3 regions of the Kitasatospora sp. NBC_00240 genome follow, and region 2 is predicted to be linked to each of the others. Evidence: riboswitches for the same ligand, from Rfam matches in the RefSeq annotation. Region 2 holds a riboswitch; each other region holds the start of a gene.

Region 1 (7,172 bases), 1.8 Mb from region 2:
GGCCGTCGGCCGTCACCACATCGGCGGAGAGCAGGTTGTCGCAGGTCAGCCCCATCGTCCGGCAGAGGTATCCGAAGCCGCCGCCGAGCGTCAGGCCGGCGATGCCGGTGGTGGAGACGATCCCGCCGGTGGTGGCGAGGCCGAAGGCGTGGGTGGCGGCGTTCAGGTCGCCCCAGGTCGCGCCCGGTTCGGCGCGGGCGGTCCGGGCCACCGGGTCGACGCGCACCCCGCGCAGGCCGGACAGGTCGGCCACCACGCCGTCGTCGCAGGTTCCGTAGCCGGGCGCGCTGTGCCCGCCGCCGCGCACGGCGAGGTCAAGGCCCATCTCGCGGGCGTAGTTGACGGTGGCCATCACGTCGCCGGCGTTGGCGCACCGCACGACGGCCGCGGGTCTGCGGTCCGCGGTGGCGTTGTAGACCTTGCGGGCCTCGTCGTAGCCCCTGTCCTGCGGGGTCACCACGGCGCCCCGGGTACGTTCTCTTAAGTCGTCGACGGTGTGCCCGGCCATGGGGACCACTCCTCGGGGTACCGGCTCGCGGGAAGCCCCGACAGGGGCCTTCCTTTCACGCTACGCCGATCGGGTGAGGCCTCAAGCGGGGGCCGCGCGAGCCCGGCCCCTCCACCCGGTCCGGACCGGGCCGGCCCGGTCCGCTCGGTCGCCGGGTCGGTGCGGGCTCAGATCAGCGGGAAGCTGATGACCACCGTGGTGCCCTGCGGGCGGCGCTGCCCCGGGGCGGGGTTCTGGCCCGAGACCTTGCCGGTGCCGAACAGGTTCAGGCCGTTGCTCTGCACCTTGAACCCGGCGTCGGTGAGTGCCTTCGTCGCGTCGTCCTTGGTCATCCCGCCCACGTCGGGGACGGGCACCATGCCCTTGCTGACCAGCAGCGACACCGGCGCGTTCGCCGGCAGCCGCTCGCCGGCGGCCGGGGAGCTGCTGATCACCGAGCCCTGCGGCACGATGTCGTCGAACTGCTCGCTGCTGGTCCCCGGCGTCAGCTCCGCGGCGGCCAGCGCCTGCCGGGCCTGGTCGAGGGTCTTCCCGGTGAGGTCGGGCACCGCGATCCGCCTCGCCCCGCGGGAGACGGTCACCGCCACCGGGTCGCTCCTGCGGACCCGCCGGCCGACGTCCGGATCGGTGCCGATCACCGCGCCGGCCGGGACCGTCTCGCTGTACTCCTCGGTGTAGTTGCCCTGCAGCCCGGCCTTCGCCAGCACCGAGACCGCCTCCGCCCGGCTCTTGCCGAGCACGCCGGGCACCGTCGTGTAGACCGCGCCGGACAGCGCGTACGTCGCCCCGCCCACCAGCAGCAGCACGACGGCCAGCACCGCGCCCCAGATCAGCGGGGCGCGCGAGCGCCTCGGCCGCGCCGGCCGCCCGGACCGCTTCCCCCGGGCGGCCGGCGGCTCGTCGTAGGGGCGGGGCCCGGTGAGCAGCGCGTCCATCAGCTCCGGCGGGACGTCCAGCACGCTGGTGTGCTCCACCGCGGGCTGGATCACCGAGGTCGGCTCGGTGGTCGGGAACGCCGGGCTGGGCCGGGTGGAGGCGGGCGGCTCGGCGTCCAACTGGGCCGGCGTCAGGGTGCGCCGCACCCGCTGCAGGGCCGCGAGCAGCTCGACCGCGTCGTACGGGCGGGCCCCGGGGTCGCGGGCGGTGGCCGAGGCGACTATGGCGTCCAGGCCGGGCGTGATGCCGGGGACGGCCAGGGACGGCGCGGGCACGTCCTCGTGCAGATGGCGGTAGATCACCTGGACCGGGTTCTCGCCGGTGTGCGGCCGGTCGCCGGTGAGCATCTCGTACAGCACGATGCCCGCCGCGTAGACGTCCACCCGCTGGTCGGTGACCGCACCCGGCCGGATCTGCTCGGGTGCCAGGTAGGAGACGGTGCCGAGCACCGCGCCGGCCGTGCTGGTGGTGACCGCGCCGTCGGCGCCGTTCAGCAGCCGGACCAGGCCGAAATCGGCGACCTTCACCAGCCCGCCGTCGGTGATCAGCACGTTCTCCGGCTTGACGTCCCGGTGGACGAGCCCGGCGCGGTGCGCGGAGCCGAGCGCCGCCAGCACCGGCTCCAGGATGTCCAGGGCGGCCCGGACGGACAGCGCGCCGCGGTCCCGCAGCACGTCCCGCAGGGTCCGGCCCGGGACGTACTCCATGGCCAGGAAGACCGTCCCCCCGTCGGCCCCCTGGTCGAAGACGTTCACCACGTTGGGGTGCGAGAGCCGGGCCACGGCCTTGGCCTCGCGGATGAACCGGTCGGTGAAGTCGGCGTCCCCGGCGAGCGAGGGGTGCATCACCTTGAGCGCCAGCACCCGGTCCAGCCGGGTGTCGGTGCCCCGGTAGACCGTGGCCATGCCGCCGGTCGCGATCCGTTGCTCGACCCGGTACCGGCCGTCCAGCAGGGTACCGATCAACGGGTCGTGCAGTGCCATGTCCACCAGGGAAGTGTAGGCGCGCCGAGGCGGGCGGCCCCGGGCGGACGGCGCGCCCCGGGCCGCTTGTGCCGTGCTTGTGACACGTCCCCGGCGAGGGGGCTCAGAACGCCGGCCGCTCCCGGTGGTCGAGGTCGGCCCGGCCGGCCATCGCCGAGGAGGCCTCGGCGTGGAAGCGGCGCGGGATGCGCCCGGCCCGGTGGGCGAGCCGGCCGGCCTCGGCGGCGTGCCGCATCGCCTCGGCCATCAGGACCGGGTCCTGGGCACGGGTGACGGCGGAGGCCAGCATCACGGCGGCGCAGCCGAGCTCCATCGCCAGGGCCACGTCGGAGGCGGTGCCGGCGCCGGCGTCCAGGATCACCGGCACCGTGGCGCTCTCCACGATCAGCTGGAAGTTGTGCGGGTTGCGGATGCCGAGGCCGGAGCCGATCGGCGAGCCCAGCGGCATGATCGCCGCGCAGCCGACGTCCTCCAGCTTGCGGGCCAGCACCGGGTCGTCGTTGGTGTACGGCAGCACGGTGAAGCCGTCGTCGACCAGGGTCTCGGCGGCGTCCAGCAGTTCGATCGGGTCGGGCAGCAGGGTCCGCTCGTCCGCGATGACCTCCAGCTTGACCCAGTCGGTGCCGAGCGCCTCACGGGCCAGCCGGGCCGTCAGCACCGCTTCGCCGGCGGTGAAGCAGCCCGCCGTGTTGGGCAGCACCCGGATGCCGTTGCGGGTCAGCACGTCCAGTACCGAACCCTGGGTGGAGGTGCTCACCCGGCGCATCGCGACCGTGGTCAGCTCGGTGCCGGAGACCCGGAGCGCCTGCTCCAGGACGTCCAGGCTCGGCGCCCCGCCGGTGCCCATGATCAGGCGGGAGCCGAAGGTGGTCCCGGCGATCGTCAGGAGGTCCTTGTCGTCGGCGGTCGCGGTCGTGGTCGCGGTGTCGGCCACGGCGCTCAGCCTCCCTGCACGGCGGTGAGGATCTCGATCCGGTCGCCCGCGGCGAGGCCGGTCCCGGCCCAGGCACCGCGCGGCACCACGGTCTCGTTGACCGCCGCGGCGACCCCGGACGGCGCGGCGCTCACGCCGGCCACCACCTCGGCGAGCGTGCTCCGGGCGGGCACCTGCCGGGGCTCGCCGTTGACGGAGAGTGAGATATCGGTCATGCCAGTGCCTTTGCGGGAGTGGAGAGGTCGGACGGGGCCGTGCCGGAGGGGACGGCCCCGGCGGCGGAGGGGCCGGCGGCGAACCGGCCGGGGGAGAACGGCGCCGCCAACTCGGGCGTCACGCCGGTGGCCAGGTACTCGGCGAGCAGGTCGCCGGTCACCGGGGTGAGCAGCACGCCGTTGCGGTAGTGGCCGGTCGCCGCGACCAGGCCGGGCAACGCGGTCGGGCCGAGCAGCGGGGCGTTGTCGGGGGAGCCGGGGCGCAGCCCGGCGGAGGTCTCGACCAGCGGCAGCTCGGTGATCCCGGGGACCAGGTCGTGGGCGTCGCGGAGCAGCTCGTACACCCCGCCGGCGGTGACGGTGGTGTCGTAGCCCTGCTCCTCGCTGGTCGCGCCGATCACCAGCTCGCCGTCCTCGCGCGGCACCAGGTACAGGTGCTGCCCGCGCACCACCGCGCGGACGTTGCGGGACAGGAACGGCCGGTACGCCTCGGGCACCCGCAGCCGCAGGATCTGGCCCTTGACCGGGCGGACGGCCGGCAGCACCCCCTCGGGCAGGCCGGGCAGCAGGTGGCTGCGCGGCCCGGCCGCCAGCACCACCTGGCCGGCGCCCAGCAGCCCGCCGGTGCTCAGCCGGGCCCCGGTCGCGCGGCCGCCGGTGACCAGCAGCTCGGCGACCTCGGCGCGGTGCAGCAGCACCCCGGCGCGCTCGCAGGCGGCCACCAGCGCGGCGGCCAGCCGGCGGCCGTCCACCTGGTGGTCGTCGGTGACGTGCAGCCCGCCGCGGACGCCCGGGGCCAGCATCGGTTCGAGCTTGCGGCACTCGCGTCCGGTGAGCCAGGCCGAGTCCAGGCCCAGGCGCCCGTGGAAGGCGTGCAGCTCGCGCAGTTCCTCGCGGTCGTCGGAGTCCAGCGCGACGGCGAGGGTGCCGCAGGCGCGGTAGCCGGTCGAAAGGCCGGAGGCCTCCTCCAGCTCGGTAGCGAAGGCCGGGTACCGCTCGTTGGAGGCCATCCCGAGCTTCAGCAGCGGCTCCTCGCCGTACTGCAGCTCGGTGACCGGGGCCAGCATCCCGGCCGCGACCTGGGCGGCCCCGCCGCCGGGCGCCGGGTCGACCACGACCACGCCGAGGCCGCGCTGCCGGGCCCGCCAGGCCACCGCGAGGCCGATGATCCCGCCGCCGACGACGAGGACGTCCGTCGTCGCGCCGCTCGTGAAGCGTGTCAAAGTCCCTGCTCTCCCTTCGCCGGAATGACCCGGATCAGGTTCGGACGGTCGCAGGCCGTGCCAGCCCGCCTCTCAGCCCGGTGCGCCGGGCCCCCGTGGTACGGACCGCCCGGCACCTGGGGCGCCGTCCGGTCGAGGTGCACCCACCATAACTCCGGGTGCCGTCCGGGCCGAAGGCGCGTACAAGGGGCGGACGGCGCCGATAGGGTGGCGCCGTGGGAGAGCGGCGGAACACGGACCAGGTGGTCGTTGTCGGGGCGGGGCTGGCCGGGGCCCAGTGCGTGCGCGCGCTGCGCGGGGGCGGCCGGCAGGGTCGGATCGTCCTGCTCGGGGACGAACCGCACGCCCCCTACGACCGGCCCCCGCTCTCCAAGGACGTGCTGCTCGGCAAGGCCGACGCCACCACCCTGGACATCGACTACGACGGCCTCGGCGTCGACCTCGTCACCGGCCGCCGGGCCACCGGGCTGGAGCCCGGGGTGCTGCACACCGACGCCGGCGAGCTGCCGTACGGGAGCCTGGTGATCGCCACCGGCGCCGCACCCGTCGCGCTGCCCGGCGCGGACCGCGCCCACCTGCTGCGGACCGTCGACGACGCCCTCGCGCTGCGCGCGCTGCTGCGGCCGGGAGCGCGGATCGTACTGGTCGGGGCCGGCTGGATCGGGGCCGAGACCGCCGGTGTCGCCCGCGCGCTGGGCTGCGAGGTCACCGTGGTGGAGGCCGGTCCGGCACCGGTGCCCGGCGCGCTGCCCCCGGCGGTCGGCGGCGCGATGACCGCCTGGTACCGGGCGGCCGGCGTCGACCTGCGCTGCGGCGCCAGGGTGGCCTCGGTCGGCCCGCACGAGGTGCTGCTCGCCGACGGCACCCGGCTGGCCGCCGACGAGGTGGTGGTCGGCGTCGGGGTGCGCCCGGCGACCGGCTGGCTGGCCGGCTCCGGGGTCGAGCTGGACGCGGCCGGCGCCGTCCTGGTGGACGAGCGGCTGCGCACCTCGCTGCCCGGGGTCCTCGCGGCCGGCGACTGCGTCTCCTACCCCTCGACCCGCTGGGGCGGCCGGCTGTCCGTCCAGCACTGGGACCACGCGCTGCAGTCCGGGGCGGCGGCAGCGGCCTCGCTGCTCGGCCTGGACACCCCGTACGACCCGGTGCCGTACTTCTGGTCCGAGCAGTTCGGGCGGATGGTGCAGTACGCGGGCCGGCACGGCGACGGCGACGAGGTGCTGTGGCGGGGGGCGCCCGGCGACCCGTCCTGGACGGTGCTCTGGACGCGCGGCGGGCAGCTGCGCGCCCTGCTGACCGTCGACCGCCCGCGCGACCTCGCCCAGGGGCGCCGGCTGCTGGAGCGCGGCGCCGTCCTCGACCCGGTGCCGGCCGCCGACCCGGCCGTGCAGCTGAAGGCCGCCCTCGCCGGACAGCCGTAGCCGCGACGGACCGGTCACGTTCGGACACCGGAGCGGCCGCCGGGGGCGCGGTTGGTGCGCGGCGCCCCGGCGAGGTGGCAGTCTGGTGACGTGAGCGAGATCGAAGCGAAGATTGAAGACCTTGTCCCCGAGTGGATGTACCTGCCCGACATCTCCGAGCAGTGGGGTGTCCGCGTCACCGAGGTGCGCGACCTGGTCAAGAGCGGCGGCCTGATCGCCGTCCGCCGCGGCCCGAACAAGTCGCTGCAGGTGCCGGCCGCCTTCATCGACGGCCCCGGACTGGTCAAGCACCTGTCCGGCACGCTGACCGTGCTCCGCGACTGCGGGTACAACGACGCGGAGATCCTGGAGTGGCTCTTCACCGAGGACCCGTCGCTGCCGGGCAGCCCGATCCAGGCCCTGCAGGAGAACCGCGGCACCGAGGTGAAGCGCCGCGCCCAGGCGATGCTGATCTGATGGCGGCGGACCTGACGGCGGGCGGCCGGCTGCGCGCGCAGCTGGCCGACGCGCGGCTCTACCTGTGCACCGACGCCCGCCGCGAGCAGGGCGACCTGGAGCAGTTCCTGGACGCCGCGCTCGGCGGCGGCGTCGACATCGTCCAACTCCGCGACAAGGGCCTGGAGGCCAAGCAGGAGCTGGAGTACCTGGAGGTCTTCGCCGACGCCTGCCGGCGGCACGGCAAGCTGCTCTCGGTGAACGACCGGGCCGACGTCGCGCACGCGGCCGGCCCGGACGTGCTGCACCTCGGCCAGGACGACCTGCCGGTGCGGGCCGCCCGCGCGATCCTCGGCGAGGACGTGCTCATCGGCCGCTCCTGCCACGCGGAGGCCGAGGTCGACGCCGCCGTCGCCGAGCCGGGCGTGGACTACTTCTGCACCGGCCCGGTCTGGCCCACGCCGACCAAGCCCGGCTGGCACGCGCCGGGCCTCGGCCTGGTCTCCTACGCGGCGAAGCA
Region 2 (7,172 bases):
GCGCTGGTGGTGGGAGCGGCAGAGCCCGGACGCGCCGGTCCTGGTCGCCACCGGCCGGGCCGTCTCGGCGGTCAGCCTGCCCGCCCCGGCGGCGGCCCGGGCGCTCGCGTACTTCGAGGCGCTGCGGATGCCGCTCGGCCCGGTGCTGGCCACGCCCGGCCGCTACACGCTGCTGGTGGCCCCGTACTCGCTGGACACGCTGGCCGAGCTGCTGGCGCAGCAGCCGTGGGTCCCGGGTTCGATGCGCTACCACGGGCCCGGCGGCTACCTGGCGCTGCCGCCCGGGTGCGACCGGGGCCGGGTGCGCTGGGTGCTGGCGCCGGAGCGGGTGGAGGGCGGCGGGGTGCGGCTGCCGGAGGTCGGGCCGATGCTGGAGGAGCTCGTCGCGGCGACGGCCAAGCAGGACAGCGGCCGGCCGCGGTTCTAGACCTGTCCGGCCGGTTCCGCGCGGCCGACAGAGGGACGGTTCCGCATGGCCGACGAGGGGACGGCTCCGGGTGCTCGCCCGGGGCCGTTCCCGGTTTGCGGCCCGCCCCGCGGGCGGGTTTTCCGCCGCCCGCCCGGCCGGTCGCCACGACGCCGTCCGCGGCCGGTTCGGGTGCGGTCGGCCGGGCCGGCGAGGGGCATGAAAAAATCCGGCCGCTGGCGACGGGGGATGCACCAGCGACCGGACTGTTTAAACAGTAACAAGGATCGGCGGCCGCGCCAATTTCCAAGACCCGGTCGCCGCCCGGAAATTGCGGTCGGCGACCGGAATGTGACGCGTATCACACACCGTCAGTTCAGCGTTACCTGACGGTTCACCAAGTTGGCGCGTGCACGCCGCTCTTCGGTCGTCAGCGGGGTCGGATCGGCGAGCGTGGCGGCGAGCCGCTCGGCGAACTCGGCGGCCGGCTTCTCGCAGTCGGCGGCCGTCATCGCCAGCGGCAGGTCCCAGACGGGGACGGTCAGCCCGTGGGCCCGGAACGAGCCGACCAGGCGGGTGTCCGGGCCGATCGAGGACCGGTCGGCGGCGGTCAGCCGGGCCAGCGCGTCCAGCAGCTGCTCCTCGGGGACGGTCATCACCCAGCGCAGGTGGTTCTTGTCCGGGGTGCCGCACCAGTACGCGGAGTCCACGCTCGACAGCTTCTCGGTCGGGATGGCCGAGGCGTTGGCCCGCTCCAGCGAGGCGGCGACCTCGCCGGTGGCGGACTCGGCGTCCTCCAGCCAGAACTCGAAGCCGGTGTGCACGGCCGGCGTGAACGGGGCCGTCACGTCCAGCAGGTCCTGCAGGCGGCGACCGCCCGGGACGGTCCGGCGGGAGGGCACCGGGGCGCCGGGCTCGGCGGCCAGCGCCAGCTCCAGGGCGTCCGCCAGGTCGCGGCTCAGGTCGCCGGAGGAGGACTGGGTCTGCAGGCCCAGCAGGATCGAACCGTCCTGGCGGCGCAGGGCCGGCCAGGCCAGCGGCAGCACGGTCGCCAGTGTCACCGACGGGATGTCACCGGTCGCCTCGTCCACCACGCCCGCGGCCAGCGTCAGCGGCACCGTGGCGGCCGGCACCAGCTCGCGCAGCGCGACCCAGTCGGCCTCGCCCGACAGGCCCTCGAACGGACGGTGCACCAGCTCCTGGACGGCGTGCGACGCCTCCCGGCCGTGACAGGCCTTGTACCGGCGGCCCGACCCGCAGGGGCAGTCCTCCCGGGCTCCGACCACGGGGATCCCGCCGGTGGCGGAGGTCGTGGCGGTGGCGGACTGGCTGCGCTGCGGCGCCTTCTTGGCGGCCTTCTTGCCCATGGTGCGGCTCTCCCGGGAACGGTGAATTCTTGGGACCGGCGGCCGCCGGGGATGGCGTCACCCATCCCGGCCGGCCGGTCGGTCGTGCTCCCGGAAGCCTACTGAGGTTTCCTCACGCGCTTCGCGCGTCGCTCCCGCCCCGCCGGGCGTGCCGACCGCGGACGGGCAGCGCCGCCCAGACCGTCACCTCGTCCGGGAGGTCCCGTACGCCCCAGTCGCTGGCCAGCTGGCCGACGATGCTCAGGCCGCGCCCGCCGCGCGAGGTCAGCGAAGGACTGGACGGGATCGGCCGGGTCGGCGCACCGCCGTCGGTGACCTCCAGGGTCAGCATCCCGTCCGGGTGCAGGCCCCAGCGGACCAGGACGCCGCCCGGCTCCTCGGCGCTCTCGCCGTCGCCCGGGCCACGACCCCGCGGGCCGCTGGCCGGGAACCCGTTCACCTGGCCGCCGGCCGGCTGCCGCGAAGGCACCGCCACCAGCACCTGGTCGACCAGTTCGGCCTCGGTGTCCCGGCCCAGGTCGAGCAGCCGGCCGAGCGGTCTGGCGTACCGACAGGCGTTGCTGAGCAGTTCCGAGAGAATCAGAACCGCGTCGTCCACGACCGTGTCCGGTATTTGTCGTTCGCCGAGATCCCGACGCAGCCGACGCCGCGCGACCCCGACGCTGGCCGGGCCGTGCGGCACCGCCATGGTCGATGAAGTCGGCACTTCGCGTGCCACCATCAACGCCACCCCCGGACCTCCTTCAGCGTATGCCGAGGGATGGATGCCCCTTGGGAATGGGTCGGAAACGGCCGCGGGGCGATCCTGCGCGGACATTTCAAGACGAACGGCAAACCGGCAGCGCGAGGTGATTCCGCGCTCACCCTCGGTACATTCCGGACATTGAATGTCTTCCGCCCCGTGGAACCCACCGGAAACCGGACACCGGCCCGGCCGGGCCATGGGGCCCCTTCGCCGGACGACCGGTCAGCGGCCGAGCTGCGCCAGGACCTCGGCCGGGCGGTTGGTGATGATCGCGGACACCCCGAGCTCCAGGCAGAGCTCCACGTCGGCCGGCTCGTCCACCGTCCAGACGTGCACCTGGTGCCCCGCCCGGCGGAGCGCCGGCACCAGCTCGGGGCGGGCCCGCACCAGGTCGATCCCGGGCCCCGCGATGGTCGCGCCGCCCGGCAGCGAACCGCCCGGCCGCAGTCGCAGCGGCAGCGTCCGGTCGAACAGGAACACCCGGGAGAACTCCGGCGCCGCCTGCCGCACCCGGCCCAGAGCCAGCGCCGAGAAGCTCATGATCCGGGCCTGCGGGCGGCTCTCCGGGTTGCCGCCCGGCCCCGAGATCCCGTACCGGGCCAGTGCCTTCAGCAGCTCGGCCTCCACCCGGCCGCGGAACCGGACCGGGTGCTTGGTCTCGATCGCCAGGTCGACCCGGCGGCCGCAGTCGGCGACCAGCTCCAGCAGGCTGTCCAGTCGCAGCACGGCCCGGGCCTCCGGGTCGGCGGCGCCGGCCCCGTCCTTCCAGGAGCCGAAGTCGTACGCCTCCAGCTCGGCCAGGGTCATCGCGGAGACCACCCCGCGGCCGTCCGAGGTCCGCTGGATCCGGCGGTCGTGCACGCAGACCAGCTGCCCGTCCGCAGTCACCCGGACATCGCACTCGAAGGCGTCGGCGCCCTCCGCGAGAGCCCGCCGGTACGCGGCCAGGGTGTGCTCGGGCAGCGCCCGGGAGGAGCCACGGTGGGCCACCACCTGGACGTGCTGCGCGGTGCGGGCGGTCGCGGGGGACAGGTCGGCGCTGGTCACAGCGCCAACGATAGGCGCCCCGGATGACGGAACGGCGACGGCGGCCCCAACCTGCGGGGCCGCCGTCGCCGCGGTGGCGCGATCCGGGCGGTCGGCTCGGGCGGTCGGCCCCGGCCGGCCCGCCCGGAGGGGGTCAGTCCTCGGTCCGCCCGGCCCCGGTCAGCGGGGTGAGGGCCAGGGTGACCAGCGCGGGCACCAGGAACCCGAACAGCGAGGCCGAGGTCCATTCCTGCGGGGTGAAGTGCAGGGCGCTCTGCGCGCCCGTCCAGAGGTCCACCCACCAGCCGGCGATCGCGGTCGGGGCGATGAACTGGTAGACCGCGAAGCCCAGCGCCCACGGCAGCAGCATCAGCCAACGCGTGGGAGCCCGCTCGGAGAGATCCCAGCCCCGGCGGCCGGCGCCGAAGAAGTAGTCCACCGCCAGCACCGCGAACAGCGGCACGAAGACCGAGCCGATCAGGCCGAGGAAGTTGTAGTACGAGGCGGTGAATTCCTTGATCTGCAGCGCCAGGACGGTGGTCAGCACGCCGATCCCGCCGGTCAGCAGCCGCCGGTCGATCCGCGGGAACAGGTTGTGGACCGACATCGCGGTCGAGTACACGTTCGCGAAGGACTGGTCGGTCTCGCGCAGCACCAGCACCAGCAGGAAGGCCCAGCCGGCCCAGACCCCGGTGAACGAGGAGAAGATCTTCTCGGTGTCCCCGCCGGACTGCAGCAGCGCGATCAGGCCCAGCACGTAGCACCAGACCTGGGCCACGGTGTAGCCCGAGAAGGTGCCCCAGAAGGCGGCCGAGGCGGTGCGCGAGTGCCGGGTGTAGTCGGCGGCCAGCGGCACGAAGGAGATCGACAGCGCGATGACGGCGTCGGTCGCGTGCAGGAACCCGTGCCAGTTGCCCGCCCCCGGGTCGGGGAAGCCCTGACGGCCCAGCTGGACGGTGAAGTACACCATCGCCACGGCCACCGCGGCGGCCACGTACTTGCGCAGCACAGCGATCGAGCCCAGCGGCCAGATCGTCAGCACGGTGGTCAGCGCCCCGGCCAGCAGCACGAACAGCCAGCGGTACCCGTCGGTGCCGGCCACCGTCTGGGCGCCCTGGGCGATCACGGTGAGCTCGAAGACGCCCCAGCCGACGCACTGGGCGATGTTCAGCACCGTCGGCAGGTAGCTCAGCTTCGTACCGAACAGCCCGCGCAGGTTGGCCATCGCCGGCGCGCCGGTCTTCGCCCCGATCAGGGCGGCCACGCCGAGCGCGGCGGTGCCGATCACGGTGCCGGCGAGGATCGCGACCACGGCCGCGGTGAAGGACATCTCCGAGCCCGGGGCGCCCAGCACGGTCGCGGCGGTGCTGAAGCCGATCAGGCTGACGCCCAGGTTGAGCCAGAGCGCGAACTGGTCCTTGAAGGACAGCGTGCGCGGCGGCTCGGTGTCGAGAACGAGCGGCGCCTCGGCGCGCCCGTGCGCCTCCGGACGGTCCAGCACGGCGACGTCCGTGTGCAGGCCCCCCTTGTGAAGGCCTTCCGAAGGAGCGGGGAATTCCGTGGACGCCGACGCGTCCGAAGAAGAGGATGGCGAAGCAGGCGGCATGGCCGATACTCCCTACGCCGGCATTACCCGGACAGGTTCCGGCGGTCAGCGCTCCCTCGCCCGCCGTCCACGACTACCGTGGCGTACGGTCGACCAGCGCACTCTCAGCCTGGAAGGGGTCCAAGCTCCCGCGTGTTCAGATTGAAGCGACAGGCTAGCGGGAGCCGGGAGGAACGCCAAGGCCGGGGCCGCAGGCCGTCCGCATCGCGGGACGCGCGGGCCGGGCCGGCCGCCGGTGTTCGGTCCGGCTAAGGATTCTTATGAGTTCTTCAGAGGGCCCCTTACGGCAATCGAATCCCGCATACGAAAAACTATGCATCTTGGTCCTGTCAGCTATGGAGGTCGTCAGTGAGCACCGAGCGCGAGAGTGGGTCCACCGGACCGCAGGAGGGGCAGCCCTCCGGCGGTCACGGGGCGGTGGGTCCGGTGTCCGACGGCCCGGCGCAGCAGCCCGCGGCCGCCGCGGCAGGTGCCGGTACGCCGCCCGCCGGGGACTCCCCGCGGACGCTGGCCTTCGGCAAGCTGAGCGAGCCCGAGCCGGCCGCACCCGCCGCGCCAGTGGCACCCGCCGCACCGGCCACCCCTGTTGCCCCCGCGGCCCCGTCCTACCTGGACGCGCCGCCGCCCGTACTGCCCCCGGCCGCGCCGGTCGCGCCCGCCGCCCCGTCCTACCTGGACGCGCCGCCGCCGACCAACCCGTACGCGACCCCCGCCCCCGCGGCTGACCCGTACGCCACCCCCGCCCCCGCGGCCGACCCGTACGCCGGCACCGCCCCGGTCGCCGCCGGCCCCTACGCCGCCGCGCCCGCGCCCGGCCAGGGCCCCGCCGCCGACCCGTACGGCCCGCCGCCCGGCACCCCGGCCGAGCACGGCCACCACCCGTTCGGCTCCGGCCAGCCGCTCGGCGGCTGGGGCTCCCAGGACGCCGGTGCCGGTGGCACCTACGGCGGCCACGGCGGGCCCGGCCTGCCCGGCGGTCCCGGCTACCCGGGCCAGTACCCGGGCGCGGCACCCGGCGGACCGCGCAAGAAGCGTGGCGGCCTGGTCGCCCTGATCGCGGCCGTCGCCCTGGTCGCCGGTGTGGCCGGCGGCGCCGTCGGCGTCGCGGTCACCGACCACGGCGACAGGGTCAGCTCCGCCAACGACCACCGCAGCACCACCGTCCCGGCCGGCAACACCCAGAAGAACGAGGCCGCCCCCGGCTCCGTCGCGGCCATCGCCCAGAAGGCGCTGCCCAGCACCGTCACCATCAAGGCGCAGAGCAGCACCGAGTCCGGCACCGGCACCGGCTTCGTCTTCGACACCGAGGGCCACATCCTCACCAACAACCACGTGGTCGCCCCGGCCGCGAACGGCGGCAAACTGACCGTCAAGTTCGCCGACGGCTCCTCCTACACCGCCTCGGTGCTCGGCCGTGCCGAGGGCTACGACGTGGCCGTGGTCAAGCTGGACAACCCGCCGAAGGACAAGCTCAGCCCCCTTCCGCTGGGCGACTCCGACAAGGTCAACGTCGGCGACGCGACCATCGCCATCGGCGCGCCGTACGGTCTGGAGTCCACCGTCACCACCGGCATCGTCAGCGCCAAGGACCGCCCGGTCGCCTCCGGCGACGAGACCGGCGCGCAGGCCTCGTACATGAACGCCCTGCAGACCGACGCCTCGATCAACCCCGGCAACTCCGGCGGCCCGCTGCTCGACGGCAGCGGTGCCGTGATCGGCATCAACTCGGCCATCCAGTCCAACTCCTCGGGCAGCGGCCGGGCCGGCAGCATCGGCCTCGGCTTCGCCATCCCGATCAACCAGGCCAAGTGGGTCGCCGACACGCTGATCAAGACCGGCCGCCCGGTCTACGCCAAGCTCGACGTCCTGCGCAACGACGACTACAAGGGCGACGGCGCGCAGATCCAGACCAACGCCGTCCAGGGCACCCCCGCCGTCACCCCCGGCGGCGCCGCCGACAAGGCCGGCCTCAAGCCCGGCGACGTCATCACCAAGCTCGGCGGCAGCCCGATCGAGAACGGC
Region 3 (7,172 bases), 280 kb from region 2:
TGAACAGGCCCTTGCCGTCCGGGCTGTAGTAGCCGAAGACGTCCACGATCACCTGGGTGCTGCCCAGGTGGTTGTACAGGTTGACGGTGCCGTCCGTCCCGACCGGGACGATCACCTGGTTGGGGACGATCTGCCCGGGCCGCACATTCAGGTTCGAGGCGGACGGGCGGCTGGTGCCCGCCGGGTAGGCGGTCAGGAAGCTCTCGGCGGTGGCGTCGGCGGCGGTCACGTTGAGGACGACCGAGGTGGCGTTCGCGGGCACGCCGCCGGAGCCGGTGACCTTCAGCGGACGCACCGCGTCCTGGCCGATCGGGGCGTCGCCGGGCTTGCGGGTGTCCAGCAGCCGGGCGGGCGCGACGCCGCTGAACTTCCCGGTGCTGTCGGCCTTGTAGTAGCCGAGGACGTCGACCACCACGCCCACCGCGCCGCCGGTGTTGGCGATGGTGACGTTGCCGTCCTCGCCGATCGGCACCGTCACCACGTTCGCGACGTCCTGGTTGGGGCCGTAGTTGACGTTCGAGGTGGTCGGCCGCTCACCCCGGTTGGGGGTCGCGCTGAGGAATCCGTTGCCGGTGGCCCCGGTGGCCGTCAGGTTGAGCACCACCGCGGTGGCGCCCTGCGGCACCACCGGGATCCGGACGTTGTTGTACTCGACCTCGTTCTCGCGCACGAAGACGTCGAGGGAGCTCCAGGCCCCGCGCTGGGTGTAGCGGCTGTTGGTGACCCGGGTGTCGGCCACCCGGACGGGCGCGATCGCCGTGAACCCGGCCGCCGTGTAGGCGGCGGTCACCTGCAGGCTGGTGCTGGCCGTGCGGTCGGCCCAGTCGGTGGCGGTCAGCGTGACGGTATAGGTGCCGGGCCGGGCGTAGGTGTGGCCGAAGCCGTCGTAGTAGTGGGAGTCGGACGTCCCGTCACCGAAGTCCATCGAGTACGACTTGATCTGCCACGGGCTGGTGGTGTCGTTGGTGTTCAGGTCGAAGCCCAGCGGGTCGGTGCGGCTGGGCCACGCCTTGAGCACGGGCGTCAGCGGGGCGTCCGGCCTGGCCTCGACGTAGCCCGGGTACGAGACGACCCGGTGACCGGTGCTGTCCGTCGCGGTGATGTACGGGGTGAACACGCCGGCCTGGGTGTACGTGTGCCGGACCTTGACCTCGGTCGTCACCAGCGGCGCGGAACCGTCACCGAAGTCGTAGCTGTAGGTGACGCCGGTCGGCCAGGTGTTGTAGGGCGTCGCCGTGAACTCGACGGCGTACGGGAGCGCGCCCCGCATGCCGGGGCCGGCGGGGTGGTCGGCGGAGCGCGTGTCGATGCCGACCTCGGTCAGGCCCTGCACCTCCGCCGCGCCGCGGTCGCGCAGGCTGCCGTGCGGGCCGGTGCCCGCGACCAGCGGATTGTCCACCACCGCACTGCCGTACAGGTCGGTGTCCGGCAGGCCCGGCACGTCGGGGTCGGCGGAGTCGATCGCGGCGGTGTCGCCGTTGCCGGGGCGGTGGAAGAGGTTGTCGGTGAAGGCGATCGCCGCGTCCACGTCGTGCGCGCCCTGCCCGGTGGCCGCGGTGAAGGCCGCGGGGGACAGGTGCCCGGCGCCGCCCCAGCTGTAGGCCTCCGTCCCGCTCAGCGGGTGGACGATGTTGTAGTCGACCTTCGTCGCCGCGGTGGAGCCGGCCGCCACCGAGATCGGCGCGCCGCGCGGGATCGTGCCCTGGGAGACGACGATGTTGTTCTCGACCACCGAGCCGGCGGAGGCGCCCAGCAGGGCGATGCCCGGGCCGTTGCTGCCCACCACCGTGTTGTTGACGACGACCGTGCCGGGCCCGTCGGTGATGCTCAGCCCGCCGCCCTGGGAGGTGCCGATGTCGTTGCCGATGAAGGTGGTCCGTTGCGAGCCGGACTCCACCACGACGCCCGCGTTGGCGTAGAAAACCGACCGGGTGACGGTGACCTGGTCGCTGTGCCCGGTCACCCGGAGCGCGGCCGAGCCGGCCGGCAGGGTCTTGCCGAGGTACCACTCCGCCATCAGTTGGTCGACCTGGATCCGGCTGGAGTCCTTGATGACGACCGGCTGGGCGGTGTTGTTGATCAGGAATCCCCGGATCACCACGTCGGAGGCGCCGTCCACGGTGAAGACGTGCCCGGTCGTGCTGGTCAGGCTGGGCTGGTGACTGTAGGTGTACATGCCGATCGGCGCGCCGTTGATGACGATCGGATGCCCCGGGGTGCCCGAGCGGGTCACCCGGACCTCACCGGTGAAGTCGGTGTCCGGCGCCACCTGGACGGTCTGGCCGGGCTGCGCCGCGTCGACGGCGGCCTGGAGGGTGCAGTACGGGCGGGCGGCGGTGCCGGTGCCGGCGTCGCTGCAGTTGGCGGCGGCCCGGTTGTCGACGTTCAGGACGCCGCCCGCGTCGGCGTGCGCCGTGATGGCGGGCAGGCCGAGGACGGCGGAGACGGTGGCGGCGGCGAGGCCGACGGCATGACGGATGCGCATCTGTCTGTTCCCCCTGGAGGCGGCCGCCCGCGCGTCCGCGCGACGGGCTGACCGGCGGGATCCGCTGTGGGCCCCGGGCTCCAGCGGTTCTGAGTGAAAATCAGACTAGCGCCGTGAAGATCGTGTGTGCCACGGGGTATCCCCGGTGGGTGCCGTACCGCGGTGCCCCGGCCCGGGGCACCGCGGTACGGCCCGGTCAGGCGTCCTGGACCGGGACCGCCTGCGCGCGGGGGCGCTCCGCGCCCGGCTGCGCGGGGAGCTCGGCGCCGCCGGCGGCCCCGTTCATCGTCCCCAGCAGCTGGCGGGCCAGGCCGAGGCCCGTCCCGCCCATGGTCAGCGCCTTGGCGAACATCTCGCCCATCCCCTCGGCGCCGTTGAGCAGCACCATGTGCTCGACGTTGCCGAACGCCTCGGCCCCGGCCCGGACGATCTCCGGCCAGTTCTCGGCGAGTTGCTGGGCGACCACGGCCTCCTGGTTCTCCGCCAGGGCGGCCGCGCGGGCCTTGATCGCCTCGGCCTCGGCCAGGCCGAGCGCCCGGGCGGCCTCCGCCGCCGCCAGGCCCTTGGCCTCGGCGGCGGCGGCCTCCGCCTGGCCGGTGGCCCGGGTCGCGTCCGCGGAGGCCAGGCCCCTGGCCTTGGTGGCCTCGGCCTCGGCGAGGGCCGCGATCTTCACCCGGTTCGCCTCGGCGGCGGCCTTCAGCTCGGTCTCCTTGGCCTGGGCCTGGGCGGCCGAGATCCGGGCGTCGCGGTCGGCGTCGGCCTTGGTCCGGGTCTCGTACGCGCGGGCGTCGGCGGGCTTGCGGACGTCCGCCTGCAGCTGCTGCTCCTTGCGGTGCGCCTCCAGCTCGGCGACCTTGGTCTCCTGGACCACGACCTCCTGGCGGGAGGCGGCCTGGGCGAGCGGGCCGGCCTGCATGGCGCGGGCCGTCGCGGTCTCCATCTCGGCCTGGTAGCCGGCCTGCTGGATGCCGCTGTTGCGGGTGGCCTCGGCCTTGCGGGCGAACGCCTCCTGCTCGGCCTCGGTGGCCTGGCGGTCCGCCTCGGCCTGGGCGATCCGGGCGTCCCGCATGACCCGGGCGGCGTGCGGGGCGGCGAGGTTCTGGATGTACCCGGTCGGGTCCAGGATCTCCTGGATCTGCAGCGAGTCGATGATCAGGCCCAGCTTCTCCATCTCCGTGCCGGAGGCGGCCCGGGTCTCCCCGGTGAGCCGCTCGCGGTCGCGGATCATGTCCTCGACGGTCAGCCCGCCGACGATGGAGCGCAGATGGCCGGCGAAGACGTTGTGGACGCGGTGGCCCATCATCGCCTGCTGGTCCAGGAAGCGGCGGGCGGCGTTGGCGATCGACACCGTGTCGTCGCCCACCTTGAAGATCACAACGCCCTTGACGTGCACCGGGATCCCCTGCGAGGTCACGCACTCGACGTCGAGGTCGGCCTCGTTGAGGTCCAGCGACAGCTTGCGGACGACCTGGACGCCCGGGGTGACGAGCGTCCCGCGGCCGGTGACGACCCGGAACCCCAGCCCCTCACCGACTCCCTCGGCGCGGTGCTTGGACCCGGAGATGATCAGTGCCTCGTTGGGCTCGGCGACCCGCCACATGAGCTTGAAGAGCACGATCAGGATGATGATCGAGGCGACGGCCGCCCCTGCGATGCCGATGAGCATCGGCTGATTCCCCCTTCAGGGCACACCGGTTCCGTGGCTGCGCTCTGTTGTGCAGGATGGCGCGGAACACGGTGGCAGCGGAGATTCTGCGCCTGTTCCGATCACTTGGGAAGCAGCTGGTGTCCTGATTCTGTATCAGCCGGTCAGGCCGGTGTTACGTACACCGTCCGTGGCGGCTGGTACTCGACCACGACCACCCGGGTGCCGACCGCCAGCCGCTCCCCGGGGAACGCCGGATGGGCGAGGAACGCCTCCGACCCCTGCCTGGCCACCACGTGGATCATCACCTCGCCGACCAGACCGTCGCCGACCGTCCCCGTCACCCGTCCCGTGCTGCCGACCACCGCGGACCCCTCTCCGTCGGCTCCCAGTGTGCCCGCGCGGCCGCTTCCTGGACCCCCTCTGGACCGCCACCCGCGGTGCCCGCTACGGTGTTGAGGTCTTGTTGCGGACAAAACCGTCCGTAGACACGGGAGCTCGGAGCACCGGGCTGAGAGGGCGCTGAACGGTACGCCACCACGCGTACCAACCGCTGCGTCGACCGCAGGAACCTGGACCGGGTAATGCCGGCGTAGGGAGTAGAAGGTCAGATGACCATGTTCGAAACACCGGAGAAGTCTGCCCAGAGCCCGGCGGGCGGCGCGGCCGGCAGCCCGGTCAGCAGCGCGGCCAGCGGCTACCCGACCCCCGCCTGGCGCAAGGCCTACCGTGAGGGATCCCGCCCCGACCTGCGGGTTCCGTACCGCGAGGTGGTCCTCACCAACGGCGGGAGCGTCCCGCTGTACGACACCTCGGGCCCGTACACCGACCCCTCGTACGAGCCGGACGTCCGGCGCGGCCTGCCGGCCCTGCGCGACGCGTGGATCCGCCAGCGCGGCGACGTCGAGGAGTACGACGGCCGCGAGGCCCGCCCGGAGGACGACGGGATCAAGCACACCTCGCCGCGCGGCGGGGACCTGCGCAACCTCGACGCCGTCTTCCCCGGCCGCCCGCGCCGCCCGCTGCGCGGCCGCGACGGCGCGGCCGTCACCCAGCTCGCCTACGCGAGGCGCGGGATCGTCACGCCGGAGATGGAGTTCATCGCCCTGCGGGAGGGCCTGGAGGCGGAGTTCGTCCGCTCCGAGGTGGCCCGCGGCCGGGCGGTGATCCCGCTGAACGTGAACCACCCGGAGGTCGAGCCGGCGATCATCGGCACCAACTTCCTGGTGAAGATCAACGCCAACATCGGCAACTCCGCGGTCACCTCCTCGATCGAGGAGGAGGTGGAGAAGATGACCTGGGCGACCCGCTGGGGCGCCGACACCGTGATGGACCTCTCCACCGGCCGCAACATCCACACCACCCGTGAGTGGATCCTGCGCAACTCGCCCGTCCCGATCGGCACCGTGCCGCTGTACCAGGCGCTGGAGAAGGTCGACGGCAAGGCGGAGGAGCTGAGCTGGGACGTCTACCGCGACACCGTGATCGAGCAGTGCGAGCAGGGCGTCGACTACATGACCGTGCACGCCGGCGTGCTGCTTCGGTACGTGCCGATGACGGCCCGGCGCAAGACCGGCATCGTCTCGCGCGGCGGCTCGATCATGGCGGCCTGGTGCCTGGCCCACCACCGGGAGAACTTCCTCTACACCAACTTCGAGGAGCTCTGCGACATCCTCGCGAGCTACGACGTCACCTTCTCGCTCGGTGACGGCCTGCGCCCCGGTTCCACCGCGGACGCCAACGACCAGGCGCAGTTCGCCGAACTGCAGACCCTCGGCGAGCTCGGCCGGATCGCCCGGGACCGGGACGTCCAGGTGATGATCGAGGGCCCCGGCCACGTCGCGATGAACAAGATCAAGGAGAACATGGATCTCCAGAAGGAGATCTGCGACGAGGCGCCGTTCTACACCCTCGGCCCGCTCACCACCGACGTCGCCCCCGGCTACGACCACATCACCTCGGGCATCGGCGCGGCGATGATCGCCTGGTGGGGCACGGCGATGCTCTGCTACGTCACGCCCAAGGAGCACCTGGGCCTGCCCAACCGGGACGACGTGAAGACCGGCGTCATCACCTACAAGATCGCCGCGCACGCCGCCGACCTGGCCAAGGGCCACCCCGGCGCCAGCGACTGGGACGACGCGCTCTCGGACGCCCGGTTCGAGTTCCGCTGGGAGGACCAGTTCAACCTGGCCCTCGACCCGGAGACGGCCCGGGCCTTCCACGACGAGACGCTGCCGGCGGAGCCCGCCAAGACGGCGCACTTCTGCTCGATGTGCGGCCCGAAGTTCTGTTCGATGAAGATCTCCCAGAAGATCCGCGACGAGCACGGAGACGGATCGACGGCGGTGGCGACGGAGTTCGACCCGGAGGCGGCGGCCGGCATGGCCGCGATGTCGGCCGAGTTCGCCGCCAAGGGCAACCGGGTGTACCTGCCGTTGGCGGACTGACGGTCCGTCGCGCCCCGTCGGGTGCGTGACGAGGCGTGGAGCAGCGCTGTTCCGGGGGCAGGAGGGGGCTCCCGGAGCAGCGCTGTTTCCGGTGCCCCGCGCTCTCGGGGCTCGCCCGGGACAGTGCCTCGGCGATGATGGCGGCGGCGTCGCGGGGATCGGTCCGGGCCAGGGCGAGGAGGGCCTCCAGGCCCGCTCGCGCGACCGACCTGAAGATCACGGCGGTCTCGGACGGGAGTTCCGAGGCCGGGTCCTCCTCGGCCTGGTAGCGGCCGGTCCTCCTGATCGCGGGAAGCACCTCGTGGGTCACCCAGCGGCGGAACCTCTTGGCGTCGGGCTTCCTGGAACGAAGGATCAGTGAGTAGAGGCCGGACTCGCTGACGATGGAAAGCTGCTGGTCACCGCCAGGGGTGCGGATAGTACCCGCACCCTTTGCGTCGTCGTCGAGCCCTCGCACGGCGTCATGCACGCGCGCGATCCGGAGCACCGAGGCGACATCCGCGGCCACCCACCAGGGCTCCCCGTCGATGGTGACCACACGGACCTCGTGGCCCTGGCGCCTCGACTCGTTCGGACCGCGGCCGGGCGCCCG

Evidence for each region. Region 2 has a riboswitch for thiamine pyrophosphate ahead of OG689_RS21830 (cytosine permease). Riboswitches for the same ligand answer to the same signal wherever they lie in the genome.
Region 1: it holds a riboswitch for thiamine pyrophosphate, as region 2 does, so the genes downstream of both, thiO (glycine oxidase ThiO) here and OG689_RS21830 (cytosine permease) in region 2, are expected to answer to the same signal.
Region 3: it holds a riboswitch for thiamine pyrophosphate, as region 2 does, so the genes downstream of both, thiC (phosphomethylpyrimidine synthase ThiC) here and OG689_RS21830 (cytosine permease) in region 2, are expected to answer to the same signal.

Annotation. Positions count from the first base shown of each region.
Region 1 is NZ_JAPEMU010000001.1:6,961,326-6,968,497, forward strand. It holds gene OG689_RS29800 (FAD-binding oxidoreductase) at 1-508, opposite strand, end outside; gene pknB (Stk1 family PASTA domain-containing Ser/Thr kinase) at 676-2,427, opposite strand; gene OG689_RS29810 (thiazole synthase) at 2,531-3,274, opposite strand; gene thiS (sulfur carrier protein ThiS) at 3,367-3,576, opposite strand; gene thiO (glycine oxidase ThiO) at 3,573-4,799, opposite strand; TPP riboswitch at 4,793-4,906, opposite strand; gene OG689_RS29825 (FAD-dependent oxidoreductase) at 5,015-6,217, shown strand; gene OG689_RS29830 (Rv2175c family DNA-binding protein) at 6,308-6,673, shown strand; gene thiE (thiamine phosphate synthase) at 6,673-7,172, shown strand, end outside.
Region 2 is NZ_JAPEMU010000001.1:5,151,785-5,158,956, forward strand. It holds gene OG689_RS21810 (bifunctional DNA primase/polymerase) at 1-427, shown strand, start outside; gene OG689_RS21815 (DUF5926 family protein) at 778-1,773, opposite strand; gene OG689_RS21820 (ATP-binding protein) at 1,886-2,494, opposite strand; gene OG689_RS21825 (glycerophosphodiester phosphodiesterase family protein) at 2,741-3,565, opposite strand; gene OG689_RS21830 (cytosine permease) at 3,699-5,045, opposite strand; TPP riboswitch at 5,143-5,292, opposite strand; gene OG689_RS21835 (trypsin-like peptidase domain-containing protein) at 5,499-7,172, shown strand, end outside.
Region 3 is NZ_JAPEMU010000001.1:4,870,246-4,877,417, reverse strand. It holds gene OG689_RS20660 (PKD domain-containing protein) at 1-2,485, opposite strand, end outside; gene OG689_RS20655 (flotillin family protein) at 2,682-4,151, opposite strand; gene OG689_RS20650 (hypothetical protein) at 4,295-4,495, opposite strand; TPP riboswitch at 4,611-4,746, shown strand; gene thiC (phosphomethylpyrimidine synthase ThiC) at 4,742-6,580, shown strand; partial or broken gene OG689_RS45050 (Bro-N domain-containing protein) at 6,882-7,118, opposite strand.